DNA from 4 places in the Pseudomonas sp. HOU2 genome. Region 4 is predicted to be linked to each of the others. Evidence: predicted binding sites of a transcription regulator. Region 4 holds the regulator's gene; each other region holds the start of a gene.
The links. The regulator FliA, encoded in region 4, starts transcription of late flagellar genes. The targets are predictions, from matches to a motif close to CTAAAGTTTNNNNNNNNNNNGCCGNTAA.
Positions count from the first base shown of each region.

Region 1: a site for FliA is predicted at 4,595-4,622, ahead of ABV589_RS09790 (methyl-accepting chemotaxis protein). Genes of this name have one in related genera too.
Region 2: a site for FliA is predicted at 2,281-2,308, ahead of ABV589_RS15525 (methyl-accepting chemotaxis protein). Genes of this name have one in related genera too.
Region 3: a site for FliA is predicted at 2,734-2,761, ahead of ABV589_RS24695 (methyl-accepting chemotaxis protein). Genes of this name have one in related genera too.

Region 1 is NZ_CP160398.1:2,191,617-2,198,986, forward strand. It holds gene ABV589_RS09765 (LysE family transporter) at 1-282, opposite strand, end outside; gene ABV589_RS09770 (2-hydroxyacid dehydrogenase) at 556-1,521, shown strand; gene ABV589_RS09775 (class I SAM-dependent methyltransferase) at 1,554-2,552, shown strand; yybP-ykoY riboswitch at 2,593-2,715, shown strand; gene ABV589_RS09780 (TMEM165/GDT1 family protein) at 2,805-3,389, shown strand; gene ABV589_RS09785 (M48 family metallopeptidase) at 3,576-4,394, opposite strand; gene ABV589_RS09790 (methyl-accepting chemotaxis protein) at 4,658-6,799, shown strand; gene ABV589_RS09795 (SOS response-associated peptidase) at 6,997-7,370, opposite strand, start outside.
Region 2 is NZ_CP160398.1:3,426,492-3,433,861, forward strand. It holds gene ABV589_RS15510 (TonB-dependent siderophore receptor) at 1-525, opposite strand, end outside; gene ABV589_RS15515 (FecR family protein) at 611-1,612, opposite strand; gene ABV589_RS15520 (sigma-70 family RNA polymerase sigma factor) at 1,612-2,112, opposite strand; gene ABV589_RS15525 (methyl-accepting chemotaxis protein) at 2,424-4,304, shown strand; gene ABV589_RS15530 (SRPBCC family protein) at 4,451-4,918, opposite strand; gene ABV589_RS15535 (non-ribosomal peptide synthetase) at 4,941-7,370, opposite strand, start outside.
Region 3 is NZ_CP160398.1:5,480,831-5,488,200, forward strand. It holds gene ABV589_RS24685 (methyl-accepting chemotaxis protein) at 1-840, opposite strand, end outside; gene ABV589_RS24690 (Na+/H+ antiporter NhaC family protein) at 1,291-2,610, shown strand; gene ABV589_RS24695 (methyl-accepting chemotaxis protein) at 2,805-4,487, shown strand; gene ABV589_RS24700 (LysR family transcriptional regulator) at 4,706-5,641, opposite strand; gene ABV589_RS24705 (DMT family transporter) at 5,755-6,240, shown strand; gene ABV589_RS24710 (DMT family transporter) at 6,245-6,700, shown strand.
Region 4 is NZ_CP160398.1:5,082,711-5,090,080, forward strand. It holds gene flhA (flagellar biosynthesis protein FlhA) at 82-2,211, shown strand; gene flhF (flagellar biosynthesis protein FlhF) at 2,223-3,563, shown strand; gene fleN (flagellar synthesis regulator FleN) at 3,677-4,507, shown strand; gene fliA (RNA polymerase sigma factor FliA) at 4,504-5,244, shown strand; gene ABV589_RS23045 (chemotaxis response regulator CheY) at 5,411-5,782, shown strand; gene ABV589_RS23050 (protein phosphatase CheZ) at 5,800-6,588, shown strand; gene ABV589_RS23055 (chemotaxis protein CheA) at 6,625-7,370, shown strand, end outside.

The DNA.
Region 1 (7,370 bases), 2.9 Mb from region 4:
CTGCGCGCGCAAGGCCTTGAAGCCGATGTACAACAGATACGCGGCGGCAGCCCATTTCAAGGCGTTGAACAGCACGATCGATTGCGAAACGATCAGGCCGATGCCCAGCAGCGAATAACCCACGTGCAGGAAAATCGCCGTGCCCACGCCCAGCGCGGTCCAGGTGCCGGCGCGACGACCATGGGTCACACTCTCGCGCACCACCACGGCAAAGTCCGGGCCGGGGCTGGCCACGGCCAGCAGGTGGATCAGGGCAACGGTCAAGAATTCGGTCCAGTACATGGGGGCTCCTCTTTAATGAGTAAAAACAATTCATCAACTGGCTCAAACCCTGTGGCGAGGGAGCTTGCTCCCGCTCGGCTGCGCAGCAGTCGTAAAACCTGAAACACCGGTGTGCCTGACACAATACGGTGAATGGGTTTGGGTCTGCTTCGCAGCCCAGCGGGAGCAAGCTTCCTCGCCACAGGGTATTGCGGGCGCTGTGAGTAACCAATTGTTTCATCTGGTAGGCTCGGCAGATTACGCCTTCCGTTCCAAGCACAAAAGGTACAGTTGATGACGAACCCGCGCCGCGCCGTATTCCTCGATCACCCGTCACTGGATCTCGGCGATCTCGACCTCAGCCCGTTGCGCGCCTGCTTCAGCGACCTGCAACTGTTCGCCCAGACCGCCCCTGAACAAGTCGCCGAACGCCTGCACGGCGCCAGCGTGGCGATCACCAACAAGATCCGCATCGATGCCGCCGCGATGGCCGCCAACCCGGATCTGCAACTGATCCTGATCACCGCCACCGGCACCAACAACGTCGATCTGGACGCGGCTCGCGCCCACGGCATCACCGTGTGCAACTGTCAGGGTTACGGCACGCCTTCGGTGGCGCAGCACACGATCATGCTGCTGCTCAACCTCGCCACCCGCCTCGCGGATTATCAAAAAGCGGTCGGCGAAGGTCGCTGGCAGCAGGCCAGACAGTTCTGCCTGCTGGACTACCCGATTGTCGAACTGGAGGGCAAAACCCTTGGCCTGCTTGGTCACGGTGAGCTCGGCGGCGCGGTCGCGCGGCTGGCCGAAGCGTTTGGCATGCGTGTGTTGCTCGGGCAGATACCCGGCCGCCCGGCACGCCCGGATCGTCTGCCACTAAACGAACTGTTGCCGCAGATCGACGCCCTGACCCTGCACTGCCCGCTCAATGAACACACCCGACACTTCATCGGTGCCCGCGAACTGGCGGCGATGAAACCCGGCGCCTTCGTGGTCAACACCGCCCGTGGCGGCTTGATCGACGAACAGGCCCTGGCTGATGCCCTGCGCAACGGTCACCTCGGCGGCGCGGCCACCGATGTGCTCAGCGTGGAACCGCCGGTCAATGGCAATCCGTTGCTCGCCGCCGATATTCCCCGGCTGATCGTCACCCCGCACAACGCCTGGGGCAGCCGTGAAGCGCGGCAGCGTATCGTCGGCCAATTGACCGAAAACGCACTGGCGTTCTTCAGCGGTGAAGCGCTGCGGGTCGTCAGTTGATAAACTGCGGCACTTTTTTTTAAGGAGCAGTTATGGATCCGCGCAGTGAAGTACTGCTTCGTCAGGCCGAATTATTTCAGGGTTCGCTGCTGTTGGCCGGTTTGCCTGCCGACGATCTGCTCGGGCGCCTGCCCAATGCATTCGGCTGGTGCTGGCATGCCGGCGATCAGGCCGCCCTCGATGCGCGCTTCGAAGGTCGCAGCCATTTCGGCGTGAACGTGCCGGAGCGCGAGTTCGACAGCGCCGTGGTGTTTTTGCCCAAGTCCAAGGATCTGACCGATTACATCCTCAACGCCGTGGCCGCACGTCTGGCCGGGCGCGAGGTGTTTCTGGTCGGGGAAAAGCGCAGCGGCATCGAGGGTGCATCGAAGCAGCTCAACCCGTTCGGCAAACCACGCAAACTCGACAGCGCCCGCCACTGCCAACTGTGGCAAGTGACTGTGGCCAACGCACCTGAAGCCAAATCACTGGAAAGCCTGGCGCAGACTTATGAGCTGCCGCTGGCCGAAGGCCCGTTGAAAGTCATCAGTCTGCCGGGCGTGTTCAGCCATGGTCGACTGGATCGCGGCAGCGCCCTGCTGCTGGAGCATCTGGACAAACTGCCGAGCGGCCACCTGCTCGACTTCGGCTGTGGCGCCGGTGTTTTGGGCGCGGCGGTCAAACGGCGCTATCCACACAATCAGGTGACCCTGCTCGACGTCGATGCGTTTGCCGCCGCCAGCAGCCGCCTGACGTTGGCGGCCAACGGTCTGGAAGCCGAGGTGCTGACCGGTGACGGCATCGACGCCGCGCCGATGGGGTTGAACGCGATTCTGAGCAATCCGCCGTTCCATGTCGGGGTGCATACCGATTATTTCGCCACCGAGAACTTGCTGCGAAAAGCGGCCAAACATCTGAAAAACGGTGGCGAACTGCGCCTGGTTGCGAACAGTTTCCTGAAGTATCAGCCGCTGATCGAGGAGCATCTGGGCGTGTGTGCGATCAAGGCCGAAGGCAATGGTTTCCGGATTTACCGGGCCAAGCGCGGCTGAAAATTAGCACTTGCCGAATGGGTTCTGCCTAGGCAGAATCCGCTCCGTCCTAGGGGAGTAGTCTCCCACGAGCGCCAAGCTCGTCCGGCATACGTCAACATACTTGATCCTCAGATCATGGCGTATGCGACCCAAGCGTCCGCACCAGACGGATCGCAGGGTTTGACAAGACCTATGACACGCACACCTTACCCGGGGCGGGAAGGCTGTACGTGTCATAGCCGTGTCGACCCGCCCCTTAGGAAAATCCTGATGCTGGACTCGTTACTCGTTCCCACCGCAATCGTTGCCTTGGCCGAAATCGGCGACAAGACGCAACTGCTCGCGCTGATTCTCGCCGCTCGCTTTCGCAAACCCTGGCCGATCATCGCCGGTATCGTCGCCGCGACCCTGGCCAACCACGCGGCAGCCGGTGCGGTAGGCGCCTGGTTCGGCAGCTTCTTCTCCGATTCTGTTCTGCACTGGATTCTCGCCGCAAGCTTCACCGCCACTGCGCTGTGGACACTGGTCCCGGACAAGATGGACGACGATGAAGCCAGCACCGCACGCAAGTTCGGGCCCTTCCTGACCACGCTGATCGCATTCTTCCTGGCGGAAATCGGTGACAAGACACAGATCGCCACGGTGATGCTGGCGGCACAATATCCGGAGCTGTGGCTGGTGATCATCGGGACGACGGCGGGCATGTTGATTGCCAACGTGCCGGTGGTATTGGCCGGTAACTTTGCTGCGGAGAAATTGCCACTGACCTTGATCCGTCGCCTGGCGGCTTCGGCGTTCTTCATTCTAGCGATCGTTGCGGTGTACAAGGCGATGCAGAGCAGTGGCTGGGTTTAAACCCAGCCTGAAGTAACACTGAACTGTGGCGAGGGAGCTTGCTCCCGCTCGGCGGCGCAGCCGTCGCAAACCCTGCTAATACGGGTTAACTGTTAATCCGTGATTGTAGGGTTTGGGGCCGCTTCGCAGCCCAGCGGGAGCAAGCTCCCTCGCCACAAAAGCAGGTTCGCCTTGCCTGGGTTCTGATCAGGACTTCGGCGCTTTCTCGTACAACGGCATCACTTTCGGAATCGCTGCCTGCAACGAGGCGATGCGGCTGGTCGAGGCCGGGTGAGTGCTCATGAACTCCGGCGGTGCACCTTCCGAGGCCTTGCTCATCTTGTTCCACAAGGTGATCGCAGCATTCGGGTTGTAGCCGGCGCGCGCGGCCAGTTCCAGACCGATCAGGTCGGCTTCGTTTTCATTGGCGCGGCTGTTGGGCAGCGTCATGCCGTAGTTGGCCACGGTGTCGGCCAGCGCCAGGCTGTCCTGACCCAGACCGAACAACGCACCGGCGCCCTGCTTGGCCATTTCAATACCATAAGCCTTGGACATCGCTTCACGACCGTGCTCGCGCAGGGCGTGGGCGATTTCATGGCCCATGACCGCCGCGATTTCATCGTCGGTCAGCTTCAGGCTGTCGATCAGCCCGGTGTAGAAAATGATCTTGCCGCCAGGGCCGCAGTTGGCGTTGAGTTCGTCGCTCTTGATCAGGTTGACTTCCCACTGCCATTGCGCCGCATCCGGGCGGAAGGTCGGCGCCTGGGCGATCAGCCGGTTGGCGATTGCCTGAACCCGTTTGGCCTCGGGGCTGGTCTTGTCCAGCACGCCCTTGCTCGACGCCTCGCCAACGGTCTTCTGATAGGACTGGGCATACATCTGGTCGACCTCTTGCGAGGACAGCATGCTGAACATGTACTGCTTGCGCTCCACACCGACGGCTCCGCCGCTGGTGGTGTTGACCGACTGACAACCGGCCAGCAACAGCGCTGCGCTCAGTGCACTTACAACCAATGTCTTGTTCATTCAAAAGCTCCCTGAAAACCTGCCGCGTATCCTAGGGGGTGAATTGTATCGGCGCCAGATACAACAGACGTGTTGCAGGGTCTTTCGGAAGTTTCCCACCGCTGCTGTCGTAAAAAATTCACAGCAACCGGCAGACCCGCTGCCACTGCGTCGCGCACTGATCCATTTGCGACATCGCCCGCCCAATATTCCGCTCGCCACTCATGGCGCAATGCCTGCTGCCGATACAACAGCGCAGACGTCCTCTTGCGTGCGGAGCTCCCATGAAGTTCAAGTCGATCCAGTTTTCCGTCGCCGCCCTGGCCGGCGCCATCGTGCTCAGCGTGGTTGCCGCGCTGGTGCTGTACGCGCTGTTTTCCGGTGCCCGCACCCAGGACATGGTGCAACAGCGCACCCAGGCGCAGTTCGAACAAGTCATCGAACAACGCCTGACCTCGCTGGCGCAGACCCAGGTCAGCCAGATCCAGCGCGAACTCGAAGCACCGCTGCTGATTGCCGGGGGGCTGGTGCGGGTCAATGCGCTGCTCGGCACACCGGGCGCCGACGGCCAGCCAAAACTGAGCGTCAGCCGTGAGCAATTGATCAGCCTGATCAAGGAAAACGTCGAGAAGAACCCGAAGATTCTCGGCACCTACATCGGTTGGGAAAAAAACGCCCTGGACCACAATGACGCCGCCTACATCGGCACCAGCGTAGTCGGCATCGATGCCGCCAACGGGCGCTTCCTGCCCTGGTGGTTCCGCAATGACGACGGCACCCTGGGCCTGGACAAACTGGTGGACGTCGACGACCAGAAAGTCCTGTCCACCGGCGTGCGCGCCAGCGAGTACTACCTGTGCTCGAAAGAGAGCAAGAAATCCTGCGTGATCGATCCGGCGCCGTACAAAGTCGGCGACAAGGTCGTGATGCTCGCCTCGTTCATTGAACCGATCATGCTCAACGGCGCGTTCCAGGGCATCGTCGGCGCCGACCTGTCGGTGAACTTCATCCAGGAAATGCTCCTCGCTGCCAACCAGAAGTTGTACGGCGGTGCCGGGCAAATGGCCCTGATCGGCGGCAACGGCCGGATCGTCGCCTACACCCAGGATCCGAGCAAATTCGGCGAGAAGGTCAGCGACATTCTCGACGCCGAGCAGATTGCCAACATGGCCAATCTCAAACGTGGCGAAGTCACCTACTCCGTCAACATGGACAAGGGCCGCATCGAGCTGTACCTGCCGTTCGGCATCGGCCAGACCGACGCGCGCTGGACCCTGATGCTGCAACTGCCGCTGAACGCAGTGATGGCGGATCTGCAGAAACTGCAGGCCGACCTTGATGCACAACGCAAGTCCGACACCTTCGGCATGGCCATGGTCGGCTTGATCATCGCCGCCATCGGCCTGCTGGTGATTTGGCTGGTAGGCCATGGCATCGCCCGACCACTGAAGCAGATGGTCGCCATGCTCGATGACATTGCCAAAGGTGAAGGCGATCTGACCCGCCGCTTGAGCAGTGATCGCAGCGATGAGCTGGGCTCGATTGCCAAAGGCTTCAACACCTTCCTCGCCAAATTGCAGGCGATGATCACGCAGGTGGTGACGTCGGTGCAGAGCGTCAGCGATTCCTCCGAACACACTGCCGACATCGCGATTCGCACCAACATCGGCATTCAGAAACAGATGGCCGAGATCGATCAGGTCGCTACCGCGGTGCAGGAAATGACCGCCACCGCGCAAGACGTGGCGCGCAACGCCACTCAGGCTGCGCAAGCCGCCAGCCATGCGGATCAGGCCGCCGGTCAGGGCATGCAGATTGTCCGTGACACCTCGAATTCGATTGGTGTGCTGGCGGTGGAAATCGGCAAGGCCGTGGAGGTGGTGCAGACGCTGGCCAAGGACAGTGAAAACATCAATGCGATCCTCACCGCGATTCGCGGGATCGCCGAGCAGACCAACCTGCTGGCGTTGAACGCGGCGATCGAAGCAGCGCGGGCCGGCGAACAGGGGCGCGGCTTTGCCGTGGTGGCGGACGAAGTGCGCAATCTGGCGCAGAAAACCCAGAAGGCCACCGAAGAAATCCAGAGCATGATCCAGCAACTGCAACAGGGCACCCGCGATGTGGTGCGGGTCATGGAAGACAGCCAGAACCGCACCGACGAAAGTGTGCAGCACGCGGCGAAAGCCGCCGAGGCGCTGGAGACGATTACCCAGGCGGTGTCGGTGATCAATGACATGAACACGCAGATCGCCAGTGCGGCGGAGGAGCAGAGCGCGGTGGCGGATGACATCAACCGCAACGTGATCAATATCGGTCAGGTGGCGAATGAAGTGGCGGGCGGTGCGGATGAGTCGAGTTCGGCGAGTGCCGGCCTGACCAAACTGGCGGAGCAGCAGCGGCGGTTGATCAATCAGTTCAAGGTCTGAAAAGCGAAAAGCCCCTCACCCTAACCCTCTCCCAGAGGGAGAGGGGACTGACTGGGGGATATTGACGAAATACTCCGACTTGAACGCTCAGCTTTGAATCCATAATCGACTGGTTATTTCAGGTCGATGTATGACGGGAGACAGCTCGGTCAGTCCCCTCTCCCTCTGGGAGAGGGTTAGGGTGAGGGGCTTTTGACTTAACCCGGGGTCAGACACTCCGGCCCATTGAGCTTCGGATCATTCACCAGATTCGCCAGCACCCGCTCGCGCAACGCGGCCGGCTCACTGGCGAGCAAACCCTGCAGCACATGCAACGGCGTCGCAGGATCGAGCCAGGCCGCCTGCCCCGCCTCATCGAGAATCAACGGTCGGCGCTGACTGGCCGCCGGCTGCGTGATGACGGCGGTGCTCAGCCACACTTGCTCCTGCACCGGATACGCCTCCCAGATCGCCGCGAAAAACAGCGACGAACCCTCCCCCGGCGTCAACCAGTACGGACGCTTGCGCAGGTTGCCGCGCCATTCGTAGAAACCGTTGGCCGGCAGCAGGCAGCGGCGCAGGCGCAGCGCCT
Region 2 (7,370 bases), 1.7 Mb from region 4:
GCTTTGCGAAGTTTCCAGCAGCGCGGTGCTGGTCTTGGTGGCGATCTGGCTGTGGGTGGCGTTGTAGCCTTCCATGCTGCCCAGCGCGTTGCCGAGGGCGAAGCCTTTGATGTCGGTGGTCGGCAGCGCCAGTGCGGCGCTATCGCTGACTGAGTGCAGGATGTAGCTGCTGCCGTCCTGGCTGAGCGCTTCCAGCCCCGAGCCGCTGAGCAAATGGCTCAGCGCCTGATCGGTTGAGTATTCGCCCTTTACGCCCGGAGACTGCCGCCCCTGCGTTTGCTGCGGGGTCATCGACAAGGTGATGCCCGCCTGGCGCGCAAACTGGTTCAGCGCTTCGCCCAGCGGGCCGGCGGCGATGTTGTAGCGATGACTGCTCGCTTCACTGGTGTTGGCGGCGAGGCTAATGCCGGGCAATGCACCGGCACCCAGAACGGTGGAGAGCAGGGCGGCGCGAATGGCGTGGCGCAGCAGGCCCGATTCGGCAGCGAAATTCAGAGAGTTCTTACAGGTGATGCGGACAGTCATTGTAGGTTTCCGTGGCAAGTCGCAAAGGCTGTTGAAGTGCTTACTGACCAAGCCGGACTCGTTGCGAAAACCCGCCAAAATAAATTCAGGCCACTGCTTCCAGCGTGACCCACCAACGGGTGCGATAACGCAATTGCACCGGCAACGTCTGCGGCAGGATGGCCAGCAACTTGTCGGTGTCCTCCAGGCGGAACACTCCGGACAGGCGCAAGTCCGCCACCTGCGGCGCGCACGTCACAAAACCCTGACGATAACGCCCGACTTCATTGAGGAAATCGCCCAGGCGCATGTTGCGAGTGACGATCAAACCGTCGACCCACGCACCCGCCTCCATATTCAGTGAAAGTGCCGGGCGCACCTGATGGTGATCGATCAGATAGGTCTGCCCGGCGAGTGCCTCGACCGAGGTTGCGCCGCTGCGGATGGCGACGCTCCCGGAGCTGACGGTGAGTCGCGTGCAATCGTTGTCCTGACGCAGGATGAAGCGGGCTTTTATCGGCTCATAACTTCCGTGACGACTTTGCACGCGAAGTGGCCGGTTGAACGCCGCGCCTTCATCGTTACCGCCGCATGTGACGATGATTTCACCACGGGTGAGTTTGATCAGCCGCTGCTGCGCGGTGTAATCCAGATCCACTGCGCTGGCAGTGTTCAGCTCGATCCGCGTGCCATCGGGCAACTGGAAGCTGCGGCGCTCGCCGGTCGCCGTCGCGTAATCAGCGCGCCACTGCTGCCAGACGGAGGAGTCCTTGGCCAGCCATGCCGCGGAGCTCATCAGCACCGCGCCAGACAGCAGCTTCAAGGCTTGTCGCCGGCCCAGCCCTTGCGCACTGTTTTCCAGCGTATTGAACGCCACCTGGGCGCCGGGCACGGCGCGCAGGTTATGGCTCAATTCCGCCTGCAGCGACTGCACGCGCTGCCAGGCCAGTTCATGCTCATGATGTTCGGCGCGCCACGCGTCGCATTGATGAGTCAGGCGCGCATTGCCATGGTTGTTGCGCAGCCGCAGCAGCCAGTGAATGGCTTGTTTGACCACCTGTTGCGGCGGTTCGGCGCGTCGCCCGGTCGAGAGGTTATCCACAGGCATCAGCTGTCGTACCGCAACACGTAGCAGTGATACAGCGCATCGGCGACGTAACGTTCGACTGAGCGCAGCGACAAGCCCATCTGCGCGGCGATCTGCTTGTGGGTCAAACCTTCGCACTGCGCCAGCAGAAACGCCTGACGCACTTTCGGCCGCAAGCCTTCAAGCATGCGCGCGATGCTCTCGAGCAACTCGATTACCAAGGCGCGGGTTTCGGCGCTCGGGGTTTCGGCTTCGGGCAAATGCGCGATGGTTTCGAGATAGGCGCGTTCGATTTCTTCACGACGCCAATGATCGATCACCAAGCCACGGGCGATGGTGCGTAAAAATGCGCGAGGCGCCTTGAGTTCCAGGCGTTCGCTGCGCTGCAACAGGCGCACGAAAGTGTCCTGGGCCAGATCTGCGGCATCCGCGGCATTGCCCAGCCGCGCCCGCAGCCAGGCGTTGAGCCAGCCGTGATGACTCCTGTAAAGCGCCTGCACTGCAAACTCAGGTGAGGACATGAACGCGACAGCCCGAACGTCACAAATGATAATTAGTCGCATTTTTATCAGGGGCTGCGAATTTTGCAACCTCTGCTCGGAGATCCAGCAAAAAAACTTCGTGGCGGACGCTCTGGCACGCCGTTCGGCGGGAATCTGACAGAAATGCAGGCCATTTCCCACGCAGCCCTAAGATTTCCGCGAACGGTGCCGACAGACTGGTGAGACATGCGTGCACCAAAGTAGAGCGGCCGTCAGAACGCCGCCTGCGCTGTACATGGAATGTTGCATCCCGGAACGCATCCCCACTTTTGCATAAGAAGTCCCATGAAATGAATCTCAAGTTCAGCCATAAAATCCTGTTGGCCGCCTCGGGCGTCGTGGTCCTGGCTTTCGCTTTGTTCACCCTCTACAACGACTATCTGCAACGCAACACCATTCGCCAGAACCTTCAGTCGTCCGTGCAGCAGGCTGGCGATCTGACCGCCAGCAGCGTGCAGAACTGGATGAGCGGGCGGATTCTGGTGCTGGAAAACCTCGCGCAGAACGTTGCCCATCAGGGCAAGGACGCCGACTTCCCGGGGCTGGTCGATCAACCGGCTTTCACCTCGAACTTCCAGTTCACCTACGTCGGTCAGGCCAACGGGGTGTTCACCCAGCGCCCTGACGCAAAGATGCCCGACGGCTACGACCCGCGTCAGCGCCCTTGGTACAAGCAAGCAGTCGTTGCTGACAAAACCATGCTGACCCCGCCGTACATGGCGGCGGTCGGTGGTCTGGTGGTGACCATCGCCATGCCGGTAAAAAAGAATGGCGAACTGCTGGGTGTGGTCGGTGGCGACCTGAGCCTGGAAACCCTGGTGAAGATCATCAATTCGGTGGACTTCGGTGGCCTCGGCCACGCGTTCCTGGTCAGCGGCGACGGTCAGGTGATCGTCAGCCCGGACAAAGACCAGGTGATGAAGAACCTCAAGGACATCTACCCGAACGCCGGCGTGCGCATCGAGAAAGGCAACCAGAACGTGGTGCTCAACGGCCAGGAACGCATCCTGTCGTTCACCCCGGTCAGCGACTTGCCGAATGCCGACTGGTACATCGGTCTGTCGATCGATCGCGACAAGGCCTACGCCGCCCTCAGCCAGTTCCGTACTTCGGCGCTGATCGCGATGTTCGTCGCGGTCGCTGCGATTGCGCTGCTGCTGAGCCTGCTGATCAACGTGCTGATGCGTCCGCTGACCACCATGGGCCGCGCGATGCAGGACATCGCTCAAGGCGAAGGCGACCTGACCCGGCGTCTGGTGGTGGAAGGCAAGGATGAGTTCGCCGAACTGGGCAGCGCGTTCAACCAGTTCGTCGAGCGCATTCATGCGTCGATTTCCGAAGTGTCGTCGGCCACCCGTCACGTGCACGACCTGTCGCAACGCGTGATGGCCTCGTCCAACGCCTCGATCGTCGGTTCCGACGAGCAAAGCGCGCGCACCAACAGTGTCGCCGCAGCGATCAACCAATTGGGCGCCGCCACCCAGGAAATCGCCCGCAACGCCGCCGATGCCTCGCAGCACGCCAGCGGCGCGAGCGAGCAGGCCGATGACGGTCGTCAGGTGGTCGAGCAGACCATTCAGGCGATGACCGAGCTGTCGCAGAAGATCAGCCTGTCGTGCACCCAGATCGAAACCCTGAATGCCAGCACCGACAACATCGGCCACATCCTCGATGTGATCAAAGGCATTTCGCAGCAGACCAACCTGCTGGCACTCAACGCGGCGATTGAAGCGGCCCGTGCCGGTGAAGCCGGACGCGGTTTTGCGGTGGTGGCGGACGAAGTGCGCAACCTCGCCCACCGCACCCAGGAATCGGCGGAAGAGATCCACAAAATGATCACCTCCTTGCAGGTCGGCTCCCGTGAAGCGGTGACCACCATGAACGCCAGTCAGGCGTCCAGCGAAGAGAGCGTGGAAGTAGCCAATCAGGCCGGTCTGCGCCTGGTCAGCGTGACCCAGCGCATCGGCGAAATCGACGGCATGAACCAGTCGGTGGCCGCTGCAACCGAAGAGCAGACCGCGGTGGTGGAAACCCTCAACGTCGACGTCAACCAGATCAACCTGCTGAACCAGCAGAGCGTGGCCAACCTCAATGAAACATTGAAGGATTGTGATGCGTTGTCGCAGCAGGCCAATCGCCTGAAGCAGTTGGTGGACAGCTTCAAGATCTGACGTCTAGCAGACCGCGTTATCGTTCATCGCGGGCAAGCCCGCTCCCACAGGATTTCTGGCGAACACAACATCTGTGACCGACCTGGAACCTGTGGGAGCTGGCTTGCCAGCGATAGCGGCGGTGCAATCACCGCAAATCCGAAGCCTTAGACAAACAGCTTCAGCACATTCCCCATCGCATCATCGGCAAACCCCTGCACGAAATCCTTGAATCCCGGCAGCGCCTCGGCACCTCCGTTGGCCGGCTCGGCAATGATCGTCCAGGTCGCCCGCGACTTACCCGCCCCCAGCGATTCCACGTTCATCGCCGCCCACAAATTCGCCACGCCCAGCGTGTTGTAGATCGTGGTCCAGGTCATCGCGCGCGCCTGCTCATCGCGGGAGTTGAGTTGTTCGACCACCACGTTGCCGTCCTTGAAGAATTTCTTGCGCAGCGAAGACACGCCGTCGCCGGTCATCTCGATGTGTGACAGCGCCGGAATGAAGCGGTCGAAGCCTGCGAAATTGCCGACCACCGCCCAGACCTGCGCTGCGTCCGCCGGCACTTCCACCGACGACACAACGTGGCAGCCGTGCGGGTTTTTGATCAGGGTGTCGGGTTGCAGATTGCTCATGGTGTTGCTCCTTCTTGATGAGTTAGATGAAGTTGATCTGTTTCAGGTAATCGCAGCCGCGACGCAGCAGCGCCGGAGATTTTTCCGGATACCGCGCGCCCATCTGCTGCACACCGGCTTCGGCGTTGGCGTGGCCGATCAGGGAGATGTCGCCGATGTCCTCCTCGAAGCCGTTGAGGTAGAAACCGAGCACGCCGAACAGCGCGTTGTCGGCATCGACCCGGCCCAGTTGCTGTTGCCAGTCGGCGACGCTGACCAGCGAGAACTCGCTGCCGGTTTCGCGGAACGAGGCGACGTAGGCATCCCAACTCAGCGGCTCGGGGTTGTGCAGGTTGAACACCGCTCTTTCGCTCGAGTAACGGCTGGCGTGGAAGGCGATGAAGCGGGCGAGAAAGTCCACCGGCATCAGGTCGAAATTCAGCGCGAAGGCCGGCACCTGTCCGAGCTGGATTGAACCCTTGAGCATCAGCATCAAACGGTTTTTGTGCGGCTGGCAGACGCCGCTCAGGCTGTTGAAACTGATGTTGCCGGGGCGATACAGGTTGACCCACACCCCGCGCTCGCGGGCCCGTTCGAGGATGCGTTCGCCGACCCATTTCGACAGGTTGTAGCCGTTGCGGATGTAGATCGGCGGGGTCGGCGCGGCGGGCAATTCGAGCACGCGGCCTTCGTCATCGACAGTGCTGGAAGCGGACAGCGTCGAGACAAAGTTGAAGACTTTTTTGCTGCGCCCTTCACACAGGCGCAGCAGCTCGAAAATCGGCTCGACGTTATCCGCAGCCAGCGACTCGTAATCGAGCACGTGATTGACGTTGGCGGCGTTGTGCACCAGCGCGCCGAACTCGCGATCGAGGCGCTGATAATCGTCATCGGCCAGACCCAGTTGCGGACGGGTGAGGTCTGCCGAATAGATCCGCACCCGACTCAAATCCAGATGCTCCAGACGGTTCTCGCGCAACGCTTGGGCAAAGCGCTGCGCCGCGGTTTGCCCGCTCCCGTCACGCACCAGACACGCCACCTCGCTGGCGCCCCATCCAAGCAGCGCTTCGACGATGTGCACGCCGACAAAGCTGTTGGCGCCAGTGACGATCACCTTGTGCACATCGCCCAGGCGACTGATCGGCAGCGGCTCGATGTTCAGCGCACGCTCGGCGTCGGCCATGGCCTGGGCGCTGAGCACCGCGCTGTCATCGGTACCGCGCACCAGCGTCGCGAGCTTGATGATGGTCGGCAGTTCGATGAAGCGGTTGATCGAGATGCTGCGCCCGAATTCCTCACGCAAGCGCAGTAACATCCGCGACAGCAGAATCGAATGCCCACCGAGATTGAAGAAGCTTTCGTCGGTGGAAATATCGCTGCTCGGCAGCTCCAGCAGTTCCGCCCAGATCTCCAGCAGCAACGCCTCGTCAGCGTTTGCCGGCAGGCATTTCGGACCGCTGTCCTGCACGCTCACCGGCAGCTCCAGCAACGCCTTGCGGTCGACCTTGCCGTTGCTGGCGAACGGCATCTGCGCCAGTTCAGTCCACGCCACCGGTTGCATGTAGTCCGGCAGAAACTGCTGGGCATGCGCCTTCAATGCATCGCGAGCGGCGTCCGATTGCGGCTGCGCAAGGAACGCCAGAATTCGCCGCTGACTGTCGATCACCACCGACACCTGACGGTACAACTGGCTCTCGCGCAGGCAGCGCTCAATCTCTTCCGGCTCGACCCGGAAACCACGGATCTTTACCTGATTATCGCGCCGTCCACACAGCTCGATGCCGAGTTCGCCCCACTTGGCCATGTCGCCACTGCGGTAGGCGCGCAAGCTCTCACCGTGCGGCAGTTGCAGGGTCAGATAACGCTCTGCGGTCTGCTGCGGATTGTTCAAGTAACCGAGGCAGACGCCGGGACCGACGATGAACAATTCGCCGACGTTGTTCTCCGTCACCGGTTGCAAGTCGTCATCGAGAATCAGCACCTGACTGTTGGCAATCGGTGCGCCAAGAGTGCGGTTGCTGTCACCCGGTTTGAGCTGGCGAGCGGTAATCAGCACCGTCGCTTCGGTGGGGCCGTAGAGGTTGTGCAGCTTGCCCTGACGGGTCAGTTGCTCGATGACGAAGGGCTCGCAGACGTCGCCGCCGGTCATCACCTCCACGCCTTGCAGTTGCTCCAATGGCAAGATGCTCAGCAGCGCTGGCGGCAGGAACGCGTGGGTCAGTTGCCGGCGGCGGATCAGCGCCACCAGTTGCAATGGATCGCGGCGTTGCGTGTCATCCGGCACCACCAGTTCCGCGCCTTGCAGCAGACTCGGAAAGATATCGATCAGCGAAGAATCGAAACTCAGCGAAGAGAACTGCAACACCCGGCTCTCGGCGCGCAGCTGCACGTAATCGGCGTACCACGCGGTGAAGTGCGCAAGGTTCGCCTGGCTCAAGAGCACGCACTTCGGATGCCCGGTGGTGCCGGAGGT
Region 3 (7,370 bases), 400 kb from region 4:
GCTGGCGTCCGGGCTGTAGCCGGCGAGCAGGCCGGTGGGGCTGATGATGCTCACGGCGGTCTGGCCGTCGTAGAGTTTTTTGCTCGCGCCCTGGCTGATCGCCTGCAGGCTGTTGAGGTTGATGTCCACCGACAGCGAGGCGATGACTTTGCCGTTGACCATCAGCGGGAAGACGATGCTGGTCATCAGCACGTTCTGACCGTCGATCACATAGAAGTACGGTTCGATCACGCACGGTTTGAGCGTGGTGCGCGGGCAGGTGAACCAGGCGTTGGCCGCCTGACCGCTGGGGCCGGTGCTGGTGTCAGCCATGTCGCTTTCCGGCAGGGCCATCGAGGTGACTTTGCCGGGAGTCGGCTGCGACCAGTACAGGGCGAAGCGGCCCTTGTCGTTGCTGCCCAGTTCGGCCTGACCGGCGAACAGTTCATCCTTGCCGTCCAGCGCGTTGGCTTCGAACACCAGCGACAGACCGAGCAGCTCCGGGTTGGCCTGCAGTGCGGACTTGACCTGACGGGTCATGTCTTCGCGCAGGTCGAAGGCATCGAGGAAGCGCTTCTCGGCCTGCTCGCGCAAAAACAGCACCTGACGCGAGAAACCGTGACCGTATTGATAGGCGTCCATGAACTGCTGGCGAATCCCGGCAGCCTGCACCTCACCCTGCGATTCAATGCGCGCCTGGGCCGACTCGGTCAGCATCTCCATGCTCGACGCCTTCACCAGCTCGGAGCTGTGCTCCATGCGGTACAGCGAAAGACCCACCAGCAGGGTCACGATGCCCGCCAGGCACAGGCCGGCGAGCAGGGTGATTTTCCATTGAATGGAAAGTTGTCTGAGCGACATGGAGACGTCCTTATTCGATAAATATCTGAGACTTTGCACTGTAACGGCCGCGTTTCGGCTTTCTTTATTGTTCAGGCGCAATATGACCGATTGCCGCAGCCGAGTGACATTTAGATCCCTGTGGCGAGGGAGCTTGCTCCCGCTGGGGTGCGTAGCGCCCCTAAATCCTGCTAACGCGGTCATTCAGGCATAACGCGTCTACCGGTTTTGCGACTGCTGCGCAGCCGAGCGGGAGCAAGCTCCCTCGCCACAGGGATCTCCTGCGCATCACCGGGTTGTGCATTGCCAGTTACATTTCAGTTCAGCGGCTCGCTTTGACACCGCCGCCACTCTGCGGCACAGTGCGCGCCCTTCTAATAAGACCCTCTTTGCAAATCCGCCGGTTAACCGTTGGCGGACTCATCCTGTCTGGCGGTGATGATTTCATCGCAGTGTTTTTGAGGTAGTGAAATGAATGCAGTGATTGCTGCGGTCGGCGTCATGCTGATCCTCAGCCTGTCCCGCGTGCACGTGGTGATCGCGTTGATCGTCGGTGCACTGGTCGGCGGCCTGACCGGTGGTCTGGGCATCGACGCCACGCTCAAGGCGTTCAACAGCGGCCTGGGTGGTGGGGCCACGGTGGCGTTGTCCTACGCGTTGCTCGGCGCTTTCGCCGTGGCGATTGCCAAGTCCGGCCTGGCCCATGCGCTGGCCGACAAGGCTCTGGCGATGGTTGACCGCCAGCATTCGAGCGGCGGCGGCAGCGTCAAATGGCTGCTGATCGGTCTGCTGTGGGTGGTGGCGATTGCCTCGCAGAACATTCTGCCGATCCACATTGCGTTCATTCCGCTGCTGGTGCCGCCGCTGCTTTATGTACTGACCAAGTTGCAGTTGGATCGCCGGCTGATCGCCTGCGTCATGACCTTCGGCCTGATCACCCCGTACATGGTGTTCCCGGTGGGTTTCGGCAACATCTTCCTCAATCAGATTCTGCTGGCCAACGTCAGCAAGGCCGGGGTCGATATCAGCCAGATCAACGTCATGCACGCCATGGCGATTCCGGCGCTGGGCATGGTCTTCGGCCTGTTGCTGGCGGTGTTTTTCAGCTATCGCAAGAAGCGCGTTTACGATCTGCAGAAGATCGAACAGGTCGAGCAGGTCAGCGTGGCGTACAACCCGAAGACCATCGGCATTGCCGGTCTGGCGATTGCCGCCGCGTTCATCATTCAGTTGCTGCTGGACTCGATGATTATCGGCGCACTGGCCGGGTTCCTGATTTTCTCGGCCTCGGGCATCGTCAAATGGCGTGAGACCGACGACCTGTTCACCGAAGGCATGAAGATGATGGCGATGATCGGCTTCATCATGATCTCCGCCTCGGGTTTCGCCGAAGTGCTCAAGGCCACCGGCGAAGTGCGCTCGCTGGTCGAAAGTGCGGCGGCGTGGATCGATCACAGTCAGGCGATCGGCGCGCTGTTGATGCTGCTGGTGGGCCTGATGGTGACCATCGGTATCGGCTCGTCGTTCTCCACAGTGCCGATTCTGGCGGCGATTTTCGTGCCGCTGTGCGTGCAACTGGGCTTCAGCCCGATGGCCATCGTGTGCATCGTCGGCACCGCCGGGGCGCTGGGCGACACCGGCTCGCCGGCCTCCGACTCGACGCTGGGCCCGACCTCCGGGCTGAACGTCGATGGCCAGCACCACCACATCTGGGACACCGTGGTGCCGACCTTCCTGCACTACAACCTGCCGTTGTTGGCGTTCGGCTGGGTGGCCGCGATGGTCCTCTGATCCCTCTGAAAACTGTGGGAGCTGGCTTGCCAGCGATGGCGTCGGCACATTCAATATTTATGTGGCTGACACACCGCCATCGCGGGCAAGCCCGCTCCCACAGGGATATGCAGTGTCTGCAGACTCAACTTTTGCTATTGCGTGCCGTTAACGCCTTTAACCACGCCAATAAAACCAAAAGAGTGAGCCCCCCCATGCGCTTGAGTCTCAAGGCCAAAGTCCTGTCCCTCGCCGTCCTGCCGGTGCTGCTCTTTGCGCTGGTCATCAGCCTGACCACGCTGTTCATCCTTCAGCAACAGGCGCACACCGAGGTCGAGCAGACCCGCGAGCGCCTGCTCGCCGACGCCAAGGCCACGCTGCAAAGTTACGTCGCCGTGGCCATGACCACGATCAAGCCGCTGTACGACGCAGCCGCCCCCGGTGACAACGCGGCGCGGGCGCAGGCGATCAAGCTGCTGTCGGGCATTCGCTACGGCAAGGACGGCTATTTCTTCGGCTACGACTCCGAGACCGTGCGCCTGTTCAAGGCCAACGACCCTGAAGGCGTGGGCAAAAGCTTCAAGGACAACCGCGATCCCAACGGCGTCTACGTCAACCTCGGCCTGGTGAAAGTGGCGAAGGACGGCACCCACTATCTGCAATACAGCTCGCCGTTGCCGGGCAACGCCAGCGTGCTGGTGCCGAAACTTGGCTACACCGAATACCTGGCGAAGTGGGACATGGCGGTCGGTACCTCGGTCAACCTCGACGGTATCGAAGCGCAAGTCGCGGTGGTCGAGGCGCAAGTTCAGGAGCGAATGAAAGGCGTGATCCTCAGCATTGTCGGCGTGGCGCTGGTGGTGTTGCTGGTGATTGCCATCGCCGGGATGCTGCTGGCCAACACCATTCTGCGCCCGCTCAATCTGATGAAAGCCAATCTCGACGACATCGCGGCGGGCGAGGGCGATCTGACACGCCGGTTGAACATCACCAGCCAGGACGAACTCGGCGAACTGGCCGGCTCGTTCAACCGCTTCGTCGACAAGATCCACGGCCTGGTGCGGCAGATCACCGAGATGACCACGCAACTGACTGGCCTGGTGAATCAGGTCTCGGATCAGGCCCAGCGCTCCGACCAGGCCATGGAGCGTCAGCGCCACGAGACCGATCAGGTCGCCACCGCGATCAATGAGATGTCCGCCGCCGCCCAGGAAGTCGCCAAGAGCGCGCAGAACGCCGCGGTCGCCGCGCAGCAGACTGATGAAGAAGGCCAGAGCGCCAAGCGCGTGGTGGCCGGCAGCATCAAACAGATTCATGCGCTGGTGGATGACATTCGCAGCAGCGGCGTGTCGCTCGACAGCCTGCAGCAGGACGTGTCGTCGATTGTCGGCGTGCTCGGGGTGATTCGTTCGATTGCCGAGCAGACCAACCTGCTGGCGCTGAACGCCGCGATTGAAGCGGCGCGCGCCGGGGAGGCCGGGCGCGGCTTTGCGGTGGTGGCGGACGAAGTGCGCGCGCTGGCCAGCCGTACGCAGATCAGCACCCAGGAGATTCAAGGGATGATTGATCGCCTGCAAGCGGGTACGCAGTCGGCGGTCGAGGCGATGCGCCGTTCCAGTGAAGCGGGCGATGGTACCTCGGCACAGGCCAATCAGGCCGGGGCGTCGCTGGACGCCATGGCTGACTTGATCGCGACCATCAACTCGATGAACGCGCAGATCGCCAGCGCGGCCGAGGAACAAACGGCGGTGGCCGAAGAGATCAACCGCAGCGTGCATCAGATTGCGGTGGCGGTGGACAGCGTAGCGGACGAGACCCAGTTGGGCGCGCAGACCTCGCGCAGCCTCGCCGACCTCGGCCAACGCCTGGGCAAACTGGTGGGCCAGTTCCGTATCTGATAATTGTGTGAATCCTCAAGCGGGCCCTCACCCTAGCCCTCTCCCGGAGGGAGAGGGGACTGACCGCAGCGTCTCGCGTCATACATCGACCTGAAAAAAACCAGTCGATTCTGGATTCAAAGCCGATCGTTCACGTCAGCGTATCTCTTGACTATCCCCCGATCAGTCCCCTCTCCCTCCGGGAGAGGGCTAGGGTGAGGGGCTTTTGATTTTCAGCTTCAAGGTCTGTCCCAGTACGGCACTTCACCAAAGCACTCGACAAAGAAATCAATCACCGTCCGCACCTTCACCGACAACCTTCGACTCCCCGGCCACAGCACCGCAATCTGCTGCGGCTCCAGGCTGTTGGACACCTGATACTCGCCCAGCACCGGCACCAGCGTGCCTTCACGTACCGCCTCACCAATCAGCCATGACGGAAACATCACCAGGCCCAGGCCTTGCTCGGCCGCTTGCGTGAGGGTGTCGGCGTGGTTGCCGGTGATCCGGCCTTTGACCGAGTAAGGCGTCCAGTCATCCTGACCCTGGCGGAAAAACCAGCGTTGCTGGCCGGTCGCGCCTTTGTAGGCCAGGCACTGGTGCTGCGCCAGATCCTGCGGGTGTTGCGGAGTACCGTGGCGCTCGAGATAGGCCGGGCTGGCGGCGACCTGAAAGCGATGCGGCGCGAGAATCCGCGCCTGCATGCTCGAGTCGTGCATCGGACCGATGCGAAACAGCAGGTCGGCGCCTTCCTGCAACGGGTCGACGTAATGGTCGGTCTGCTGGATGTCCAGTTGCAGCTTCGGATAACGCGCGCACAGTTTGCCGAGCCACGGCGTCAGATGCCTTTGACCGAATACCACCGGCGCGTTGATCCGCACCAGCCCGGTGGGTTCGCTTTGCTGTTCCTGCAACGCCTGCTCGGCTTCCTCCAATTGCACCAGCACCAGCCGCGCATGGTGGCCGAGCATGCGTCCGGCCTCGGTCGGCGTCACGGCGCGGGTGTGGCGGTAGAGCAGTTGCTGGTTCAGCGCCTGCTCCATCAACTGGATCTGCCGCGAGATCGAAGAGGGCGCCACGCCCTCGCGGCGGGCGACTTCGGAAAAACTGCCGTGGTCGAGCACCGCCACGAACAGCCTGAGTGCCTTGAAGCCCAGTTCATTCAGCCCATGCATGGATCGTCCTGTTGTGCGAGTTGCGCAAAAGTGTTGTCCGGATGCTCCCATTTATCGCACAGCTATGCCAGCCGATAATCCGCGCCATCGTTTACTTGCGTGGGTTTTGGATGATGCAGACATTGGATGAAGTGAGTGTGCCGGCGCCGGCGACCCGGTCGTGGTTGCGCCTGTTGTTGCTGCCGCTGGTGATTCTGGCCGGCATGAGCCTGTCGGTGGAGGCCGGGTTGCTGGGGCCGTTGGGGGAGCAGGTCGGGCATCTGTGGGCGACTTTGAGCATCTTCGGCGTAGGTTCGGCGATTCTGTTTTTGCTGCTGTTGTTCGCCGGCCCGCAGAAAGGCCCGGCGCTGACCGATCTGCCGCGCTGGCAATTGATCGGCGGGTTTCTGGGGCCGATGTACGTGGTGGTGCTGACCCTGGCGACACCGCATATCGGGATTGCGATGACGATGATCGCGATTTTGTCCGGGCAGGTCGGCAAGAGTGTGCTGATCGACCATTTCGGCTGGTTCGGCGCGACGCGCAAGAAGGTCAATGCCGAGCGGTGGCTGGCATTGGTGTTGATTGTGGTGGCATTGGTTCTGATTGCGCGGGGTTGAGAATATGAGTCTGGTTATTTTGTTGGCTGTGGTGGTGTTGGCGGGCGCGGTGTTGAGTGTTCAGGCGGCGATCAACGGACGCCTGGGTGAAACGGTCGGGGTGTTGCGCAGCAGTCTGCTGACGTTTTTCGTCGGGGCGGTGGTCACCGGGTTGTTGATTGTGTTTTTTGAGCCGGCGCATGCGGTGAGTTTGCTTGATGTGCCGAAGTGGCAGGTCTGTGGGGCGCTGTTTGGGGTGGTTTACATGATGGTCATGGTTGGTGCGGTGCCTGTTGTGGGGACTGCGGTGGCGACGGTGGCGGTAATTGTTGGTCAGCTGGGGATGGGGATGTTGATCGACAATTTTGGCTGGTTGGGGAATCCGGCGATCGAGCTTTCGTCTTCTCGGGTGTTGGCGATGGTGTGTCTGGGGTTGGCTTTGGTTTTTATGTATCGGAGTAGTGTTCGTCGCTCTGATTGAGTTTTCGGTGTAGATCCGTTTTTTGGGTGAAGGCTGATTAGGGTTCCGCCCTTACGGCGGGTCACTTTTTCCAGACGCCGAAAAAGTAACCAAAAAGGCTTTACCCTGACGTTCGGCCCTCGCCTGGGCTCGGGTTCCTTCGCTCCGGGATTCATCCGGGGGGCAGCGCCTACGGTTTGCTTCGCTGCACCTCCTCTCGCTGTGTTTGGCTGCGCCAAACGGTCGCTGCGCTCCCACCCCCGGATAAACCCCTCCACTCAGCCTGCCGACGGGCCCTGAGATCAAAAGCTTTACTCGAGCTAACGCTCATCGTGTTGAGTGGTGGAAAAGCGTGCGCTCGGCTTTTGCTTTTCTGTAGGAGCCAGCCTGCTGGCGATGGCGGCCTACGAGCCGACCAGTCTCTAACTCAATTCACTCAGTCCAAATGTGGGAGCTGGCTTGCCAGCGATGGCGGCCTGTCAGCCGACCAATTTCTTAATGAATGTACCCAATCCCATGTAGGAACTGCCGAAGGCTGTGATCTTTTGATCTGCTTTGGCTTTGGCTCTTGATGTGGCTTTTGATCTTCAGCCCCTTCGGCAGGCCGAGCGTAGGTGTCCATCCGGGGGTTAGGCGCGCAGCGCCATGCGGCGAAGCCGCATCCATCGAGAGGAGGTGCAGCGAAGCAAAC
Region 4 (7,370 bases):
AAGTTGGAAGGCTTCTTGCAGTAGCCGCCGTGCGCCTGCTTTGGGCGTCAAAAGTTTGCTTTAAAGGAACGGGGAAAACCGGTGGATCGCTCTCAGTTATTCAACACTGCTCGCTCGAATGTTGCCGACCTCAGTCGAGGCAATCTGGGCGTGCCGTTGTTGCTGCTGGTCATGCTGGCGATGATGATGTTGCCGGTGCCGCCGTTCCTGCTGGATGTGTTCTTCACCTTCAACATCGCCCTGTCGATCGTCGTCCTGCTGGTCTGCGTGTATGCGCTGCGGCCACTGGATTTCGCGGTGTTCCCGACCATTCTGCTGGTGGCGACGCTGCTGCGGCTGGCGTTGAACGTGGCCTCGACGCGGGTGGTGATGCTCCACGGTCAGGACGGCCATGCCGCTGCCGGTAAGGTGATCCAGGCCTTCGGTGAGGTGGTGATCGGCGGTAACTACGTGGTCGGTATCGTGGTCTTCGCGATCCTGATGATCATCAACTTCGTCGTGGTGACCAAGGGTGCCGGGCGGATTTCCGAGGTGAGCGCGCGCTTCACCCTCGATGCGATGCCCGGCAAACAAATGGCGATCGACGCCGACCTCAACGCCGGTCTGATCGACCAGAACCAGGCCAAGGCTCGCCGTCAGGAAGTCGCGCAAGAGGCCGAGTTCTACGGTTCGATGGACGGTGCCAGCAAGTTCGTCCGTGGTGACGCCATCGCCGGCCTGCTGATTCTGTTCATCAACCTCATCGGCGGTATGGCCGTCGGTATCTTCCAGCACAACATGACCTTCGCCGACGCGGGCAAGGTGTACGCCTTGCTGACCATCGGTGACGGTTTGGTGGCGCAATTGCCATCACTGTTGTTATCGACAGCGGCAGCGATCATGGTGACCCGTGCTTCCGGTTCGGAAGACATGGGCAAACAGATCAACCGGCAGATGTTCGCCTCGCCAAAAGCCCTGGCGGTGGCCGCTGGTTTGATGGCGGTCATGGGCCTTGTCCCGGGCATGCCGCACTTCTCGTTCCTGAGCATGGCCGCGCTGGCTGCCGGTGGCGCGTATCTGTTCTGGAAAAAGCAGAACGTCGCCAAGGTGCAGGCGCTGCAAGAGGTTCAGCGTCAGCAGGAACTGCTGCCGTCGCCGGCCCGCGCCATGGAAACCAAGGAACTGGGCTGGGACGACGTGACCCCGATCGACATGATCGGCCTGGAAGTCGGTTACCGCCTGATCCCGCTGGTAGATCGCAACCAGGGCGGGCAGTTGCTGGCGCGGATCAAGGGCGTGCGCAAGAAGCTCTCGCAGGATCTGGGCTTCCTGATGCCGACCGTACACATTCGCGACAACCTCGATCTGGCGCCGAGCGCCTATCGCCTGACCCTGATGGGGGTGATCCTCGCCGAAGCCGAGATCTACCCGGATCGCGAACTGGCGATCAACCCGGGGCAGGTCTACGGCACGCTCAACGGCATTACCGCCAAAGATCCGGCTTTCGGCCTCGAGGCGGTGTGGATCGAAGTCAGCCAGCGTGCGCAGGCACAATCGCTCGGTTACACCGTGGTCGACGCCAGTACCGTGGTCGCAACTCACTTGAACCAGATTCTGTACAAGCACTCCAGTGAGCTGATCGGCCACGAGGAAGTGCAGCAACTCATGCAATTGCTGGCCAAAAGCTCGCCGAAACTGGCTGAAGAGCTGGTGCCGGGGGTGGTTTCGCTGTCGCAGTTGCTCAAAGTGCTGCAGGCGTTGCTCGCCGAACACGTGCCGGTACGCGATATCCGCAGCATTGCCGAGGCTATCGCCAACAACGCCGCCAAGAGTCAAGATACCGCCGCCTTGGTGGCCGCAGTACGCGTCGGCGTATCCCGCGCCATCGTCCAAAGCATTGTAGGCACTGACTCCGAGCTGCCTGTGATCACCTTGGAACCAAGGTTGGAACAAATATTGCTCAATAGTCTGCAGAAGGCAGGACAAGGCTCTGAAGAGGGCGTTCTGCTGGAGCCAAGCATGGCCGAGAAGCTGCAGCGTTCGCTCATCGAAGCGGCGCAGCGTCAGGAAATGCAAGGTCAACCGGTGATTCTGTTGGTAGCAGGCCCGATCCGCGCGATGCTCTCGCGCTTCGGTCGCCTCGCAGTTCCAGGGCTGCACGTGCTGGCCTACCAGGAAATACCGGACAACAAGCAAGTGACCATCGTTGCGACAGTAGGGCCCAACGGCTGAGGTAGTGGTTTATGCAAGTTAAGCGTTTCTTTGCCGCCGATATGCGTCAGGCCATGAAGCTGGTTCGTGATGAGCTGGGCGCTGATGCCGCCATCATTGGCAACCGCCGCATTGCCGGCGGCGTCGAGCTGACGGCGGCGCTGGATTACAAATTGTCGGCGCTGGCGCCACGGGTTCCGAACATGGAGCTCGAGGACGAGCTGCGCAAGACCCAGTCGCGCATCGTTACCGCCCAGGCCGAGCTGAGCCTGCGTGGCGAAGCCGACGGCAACACCAATCGCCAGTTGTTCGCCGGGCTGCCGTTGACGGCCGGCCTGCCGCTGACCGCTGCCGAACCGTTGAGCGAACCGACTTACGCCGCCCCGGCGCGTCCGGCTCCGGCACCTGCACCGGCGGCCGCTGGTGTCGATCCGCGTGCGCTGGATTCGATGCGTTTCGAATTGAACAGTCTGCGTGAGCTGATGGAAGTGCAGCTCGGCACGCTGGCCTGGAATCAGCTGCAAGGCAGCCGTCCGGCCCAAGCCAATCTGTATCGCCGTCTGCAACGCATCGGTCTGTCCGGGCCGTTGTCGCGCGATCTGCTGGCGATGATCACTGACATCGAAGAACCACGTCAGGCCTGGCGCATGCTGCTCGCGCATCTGGCGCGAATGATTGCCGTACCGGAAGTCGAGCCGCTGGAAGAGGGCGGGGTGATTGCCATGGTCGGTCCGGCCGGCATGGGCAAGACCACCACCCTGGCCAAACTCGCTGCGCGCTACGTGCTCAAGTATGGCGCGCAGAACGTGGCGCTGGTCAGCATGGACAGTTTCCGTATCGGTGCCCAGGAACAGCTGAAGACCCTGGGGCGGATTCTCAATGTGCCGGTGACCCACGTCGATCCGGGCCAGTCGCTGGTGCAGGCGCTCGATCCGCTGCTGCGCAAACGCGTGGTGCTGATCGATACCGCCGGCCTGCAGGCCAGTGATCCGGCCCTGCGCATGCAACTGGAAAGTCTGGCCGGGCGTGGCATCCGTTCAAAAAATTATCTGGTGCTGGCAACCACCAGCCAGAAACAGGTTCTAACCGCCGCTTATCACAGTTACAAGCGTTGCGGGCTTGCCGGCTGCATCCTGACTAAACTGGATGAGACGGCCAGCCTTGGCGAAGTGTTGAGCCTGGCGATCAGTCATGAACTGCCGGTCGCGTACCTGACCGATGGCCCACGGATTCCGGATGATCTGCATCTGCCGCGCCGTCATCAACTGGTCAGCCGCGCCGTCAGCGTGCAAATGCAGGAAGAACCCAGCGAAGAAGCCATGGCTGACATGTTCGCTGATATCTACCACAGCCCGACCAAGCAGGTTGGCTGAGGTAATGAACAGTTTTTGTACCTACATCGATGGTCTGCCATGCATTGTTCCGGTTGTGAACGCGCAGCCAGTAATGTGGCCTCCGTCTATGCAAGACAAGGTAAAGAAATAACATGGGCAGCATGCATCCCGTACAGGTGATCGCGGTGACCGGCGGCAAAGGTGGCGTCGGCAAGACTAACGTGTCAGTGAACTTGTCTCTGGCGCTGGCAGAGCTTGGCCGTCGGGTCATGCTGCTGGACGCCGATCTGGGGCTGGCGAACGTCGACGTTCTGCTGGGGCTGACCCCCAAACGTACTCTGGCCGATGTGATCGAAGGCCGCTGCGAGCTGCGCGACGTGCTGTTGCAGGGGCCCGGCGGGATCCGCATCGTGCCGGCCGCCTCCGGCACCCAAAGCATGGTGCACCTGAGCCCGGCGCAACATGCCGGTCTGATTCAGGCCTTCAGCGACATCGGCGACAACCTCGATGTGCTGGTGATCGACACCGCTGCGGGTATTGGTGACTCGGTAGTCAGTTTTGTCCGCGCCGCCCAGGAAGTGTTGCTGGTGGTCTGCGACGAGCCGACCTCGATCACCGACGCCTACGCGCTGATCAAACTGCTCAACCGTGACTACGGCATGAACCGCTTCCGCGTCCTCGCCAACATGGCGCAGAGCCCGCAGGAAGGGCGCAATCTGTTCGCCAAGTTGACCAAGGTCACGGATCGCTTCCTCGACGTCGCCTTACAATACGTCGGCGCCGTGCCGTACGACGAAAGCGTGCGCAAGGCCGTGCAGAAGCAGCGAGCGGTCTATGAAGCCTTTCCGCGTTCCAAGTGCGCGCTGGCATTCAAGGCGATCGCGCAGAAGGTCGATACCTGGCCGCTGCCTGCCAACCCGCGCGGTCACCTGGAGTTTTTCGTCGAGCGCCTCGTGCAGCAAACGGCAGGGCCTGTGTTATGACCGCGAGCGGTATGAACTACTACAAGAAGTCGGCACGTGACGCGCAATACGAGTTGATCGAGCGTTACGCGCCACTGGTCAAGCGCATTGCCTATCACCTGCTGGCGCGCTTGCCGGCGAGTGTGCAGGTTGAAGACCTGATTCAGGCCGGGATGATCGGCCTGCTCGAAGTCTCGACCAAATACGACGCCAGCAAAGGCGCCAGTTTCGAAACGTACGCGGGCATCCGGATCCGCGGCGCGATGCTCGACGAAGTACGCAAAGGGGACTGGGCTCCGCGCTCGGTTCACCGCAACACCCGTATGGTCAGCGACGCAATTCGCGCAATTGAAGCTAAAACCGGCCGTGACGCTAAAGATCACGAGGTTGCGGCCGAACTCCAATTGAGTCTCGACGATTACTACGGGATTTTGAATGACACCCTGGGCAGCCGGCTGTTCAGTTTCGACGACCTGTTGCAGGACGGCGAACACGAAGGGCTGCACGAGGATGGCGCCAGTGCTCATCTTGAGCCGTCACGCGATCTGGAAGATGAACGCTTCCAGGCGGCGCTGGCGGACGCGATTGCCAATTTGCCGGAGCGTGAGCGACTGGTGTTGGCGCTGTACTACGACGAAGAACTGAACCTCAAGGAAATCGGTGAAGTCCTTGGCGTCAGTGAATCGCGGGTCAGCCAGTTACACAGCCAGTGCGCGGCCCGTTTGCGGGGGCGTTTGGGGGAGTGGCGAGCGCGCTGAAGGCAGTGTGGGGACACTGCGAACGAGGCTGGTGCGGTGATGAACGGCACCGGTCTTGCTCTGTTGTGCTCCAGACAGTCTTCGAGTGCTGCGCCGATTGATTGAAGTGGCGCGTCCAGGTGCTGGGCGCGTTTAAGACTGCTTGGAGGTCGAATTGAACAAAGACATGAAAATCCTCATCGTTGATGACTTCTCAACGATGCGGCGGATCATCAAGAACCTGCTGCGCGATCTCGGGTTCACCAACACCGTCGAGGCCGACGATGGCACGACCGCCATTCCGGTGCTCAACAGCGGCAGCATCGACTTTCTGGTAACGGACTGGAACATGCCGGGCATGACCGGTATCGACTTGCTGCGCCACGTGCGTGCCGATGAAAAACTCAAGCATCTGCCGGTGCTGATGGTGACCGCTGAAGCCAAGCGCGAGCAAATCATCGAGGCCGCTCAGGCCGGTGTGAACGGCTACGTGGTCAAACCTTTCACGGCTCAGGCGTTGAAAGACAAAATCGAGAAGATTTTCGAACGCATCGGCTGATGACGCGCGGGGGAGCTATGGAGCATAACGAATCTTCACAGGGCGATTTCGAGTCGACCCTGAAAAAACACGCGGTCGAACTGGTCGAGAGCCTTGAAAAAGGCAGGTTCGGCGACGCTGTGCAACTGATCCATGAGCTCAATCAGACCCGTGACCGCGGCCTGTATCAGGAAGTGGGCAAGCTCACACGCGAACTGCACAGTGCGATCGTCAATTTCCAGATCGATCCGCACATGCCGCAGGCCGAGGAAGTGTCGCAAATCACCGACGCCACCGAACGCCTGGGCTATGTGGTCAAGCTGACCGAAGCCGCGGCCAACCGCACCATGGATCTGGTGGAAAGCGCCACGCCGGTGGTCAATGGCCTGGCTGAAGAAGCCCAGGCGCTGAGCACCGATTGGGGCCGCTTCATGCGTCGCGAGGTCGGGGCTGAAGAGTTCCGCGAGCTGGCGCGCCGGGTCGACGGTTTTCTGTCACGCAGCAGCACGGACAACCGTGCGGTGTCGAGCAATCTGAACGACATCCTGCTGGCTCAGGATTATCAGGACCTCACCGGTCAAGTGATCAAGCGTGTGACCCAGCTGGTCACCGAAGTCGAAAGCAATTTGCTCAAACTCGTCCTCATGGCCAGTCAGGTGGACCGCTTTGCGGGCATCGAACACGACCGCGCCGCGATGCTTGCAGAAAAAGATCCACAAAAACATCTCTCGCAGGGTGAAGGTCCGCAGATTCATGCCGATAAACGAGAAGACGTTGTGTCCGGTCAGGACGATGTGGACGATTTGTTATCCAGCCTTGGATTTTGAGTTTTAGGTTTTTAGACCTGTAGGAGCACCCCATTAATGAGCTTCGGCGCCGATGAAGAGATCCTTCAGGATTTCCTGGTTGAGGCCGGCGAGATTCTTGAGCAACTGTCCGAACAACTGGTCGAGCTGGAAAGCCGCCCGGATGACGCAGATCTGCTCAACGCAATTTTTCGCGGTTTCCACACTGTAAAAGGGGGCGCCGGCTTCCTTCAGCTCAATGAGCTGGTGGAGTGCTGTCACATCGCCGAAAACGTGTTCGACATCCTGCGCAAGGGTGAGCGTCGCGTTGATGCAGAACTGATGGACGTGGTGCTTGAAGCACTGGACGCGGTGAACAGCATGTTCAGCGAAGTCCGTGAACGTGCACCGATCACTGCCGCTACCCCGGAACTGCTGGCCGCGCTGGCGCGTCTGGCCGAACCGCAATCGGCTGACGAAGCCCCGGCTTCGCCGGTGGCCGAGATGATCGAAGAGCTGGTCGTCGAAGGCGATTCGAGCGATTCGGGCGACATCACCGATAACGAATTCGAACAGCTGCTCGATTCGCTGAACGCCGTCAAGGCCGAAGCCGAAGCGCCGATTGCTGTGGCATCTGCGCCGGTTGCCGATGCGGCCGCCAGCGATGAAATCACCGACGCTGAATTCGAGTCCTTGCTCGATCAGTTGCACGGCAAAGGCCAGTTCGCGCCGGACGCCGTGGCACCGACGGCAGCCGCTGCGGCGGCACCGGCGGCGGGCGACAGCTCGGACATCACCGACGACGAATTCGAAGCACTGCTCGA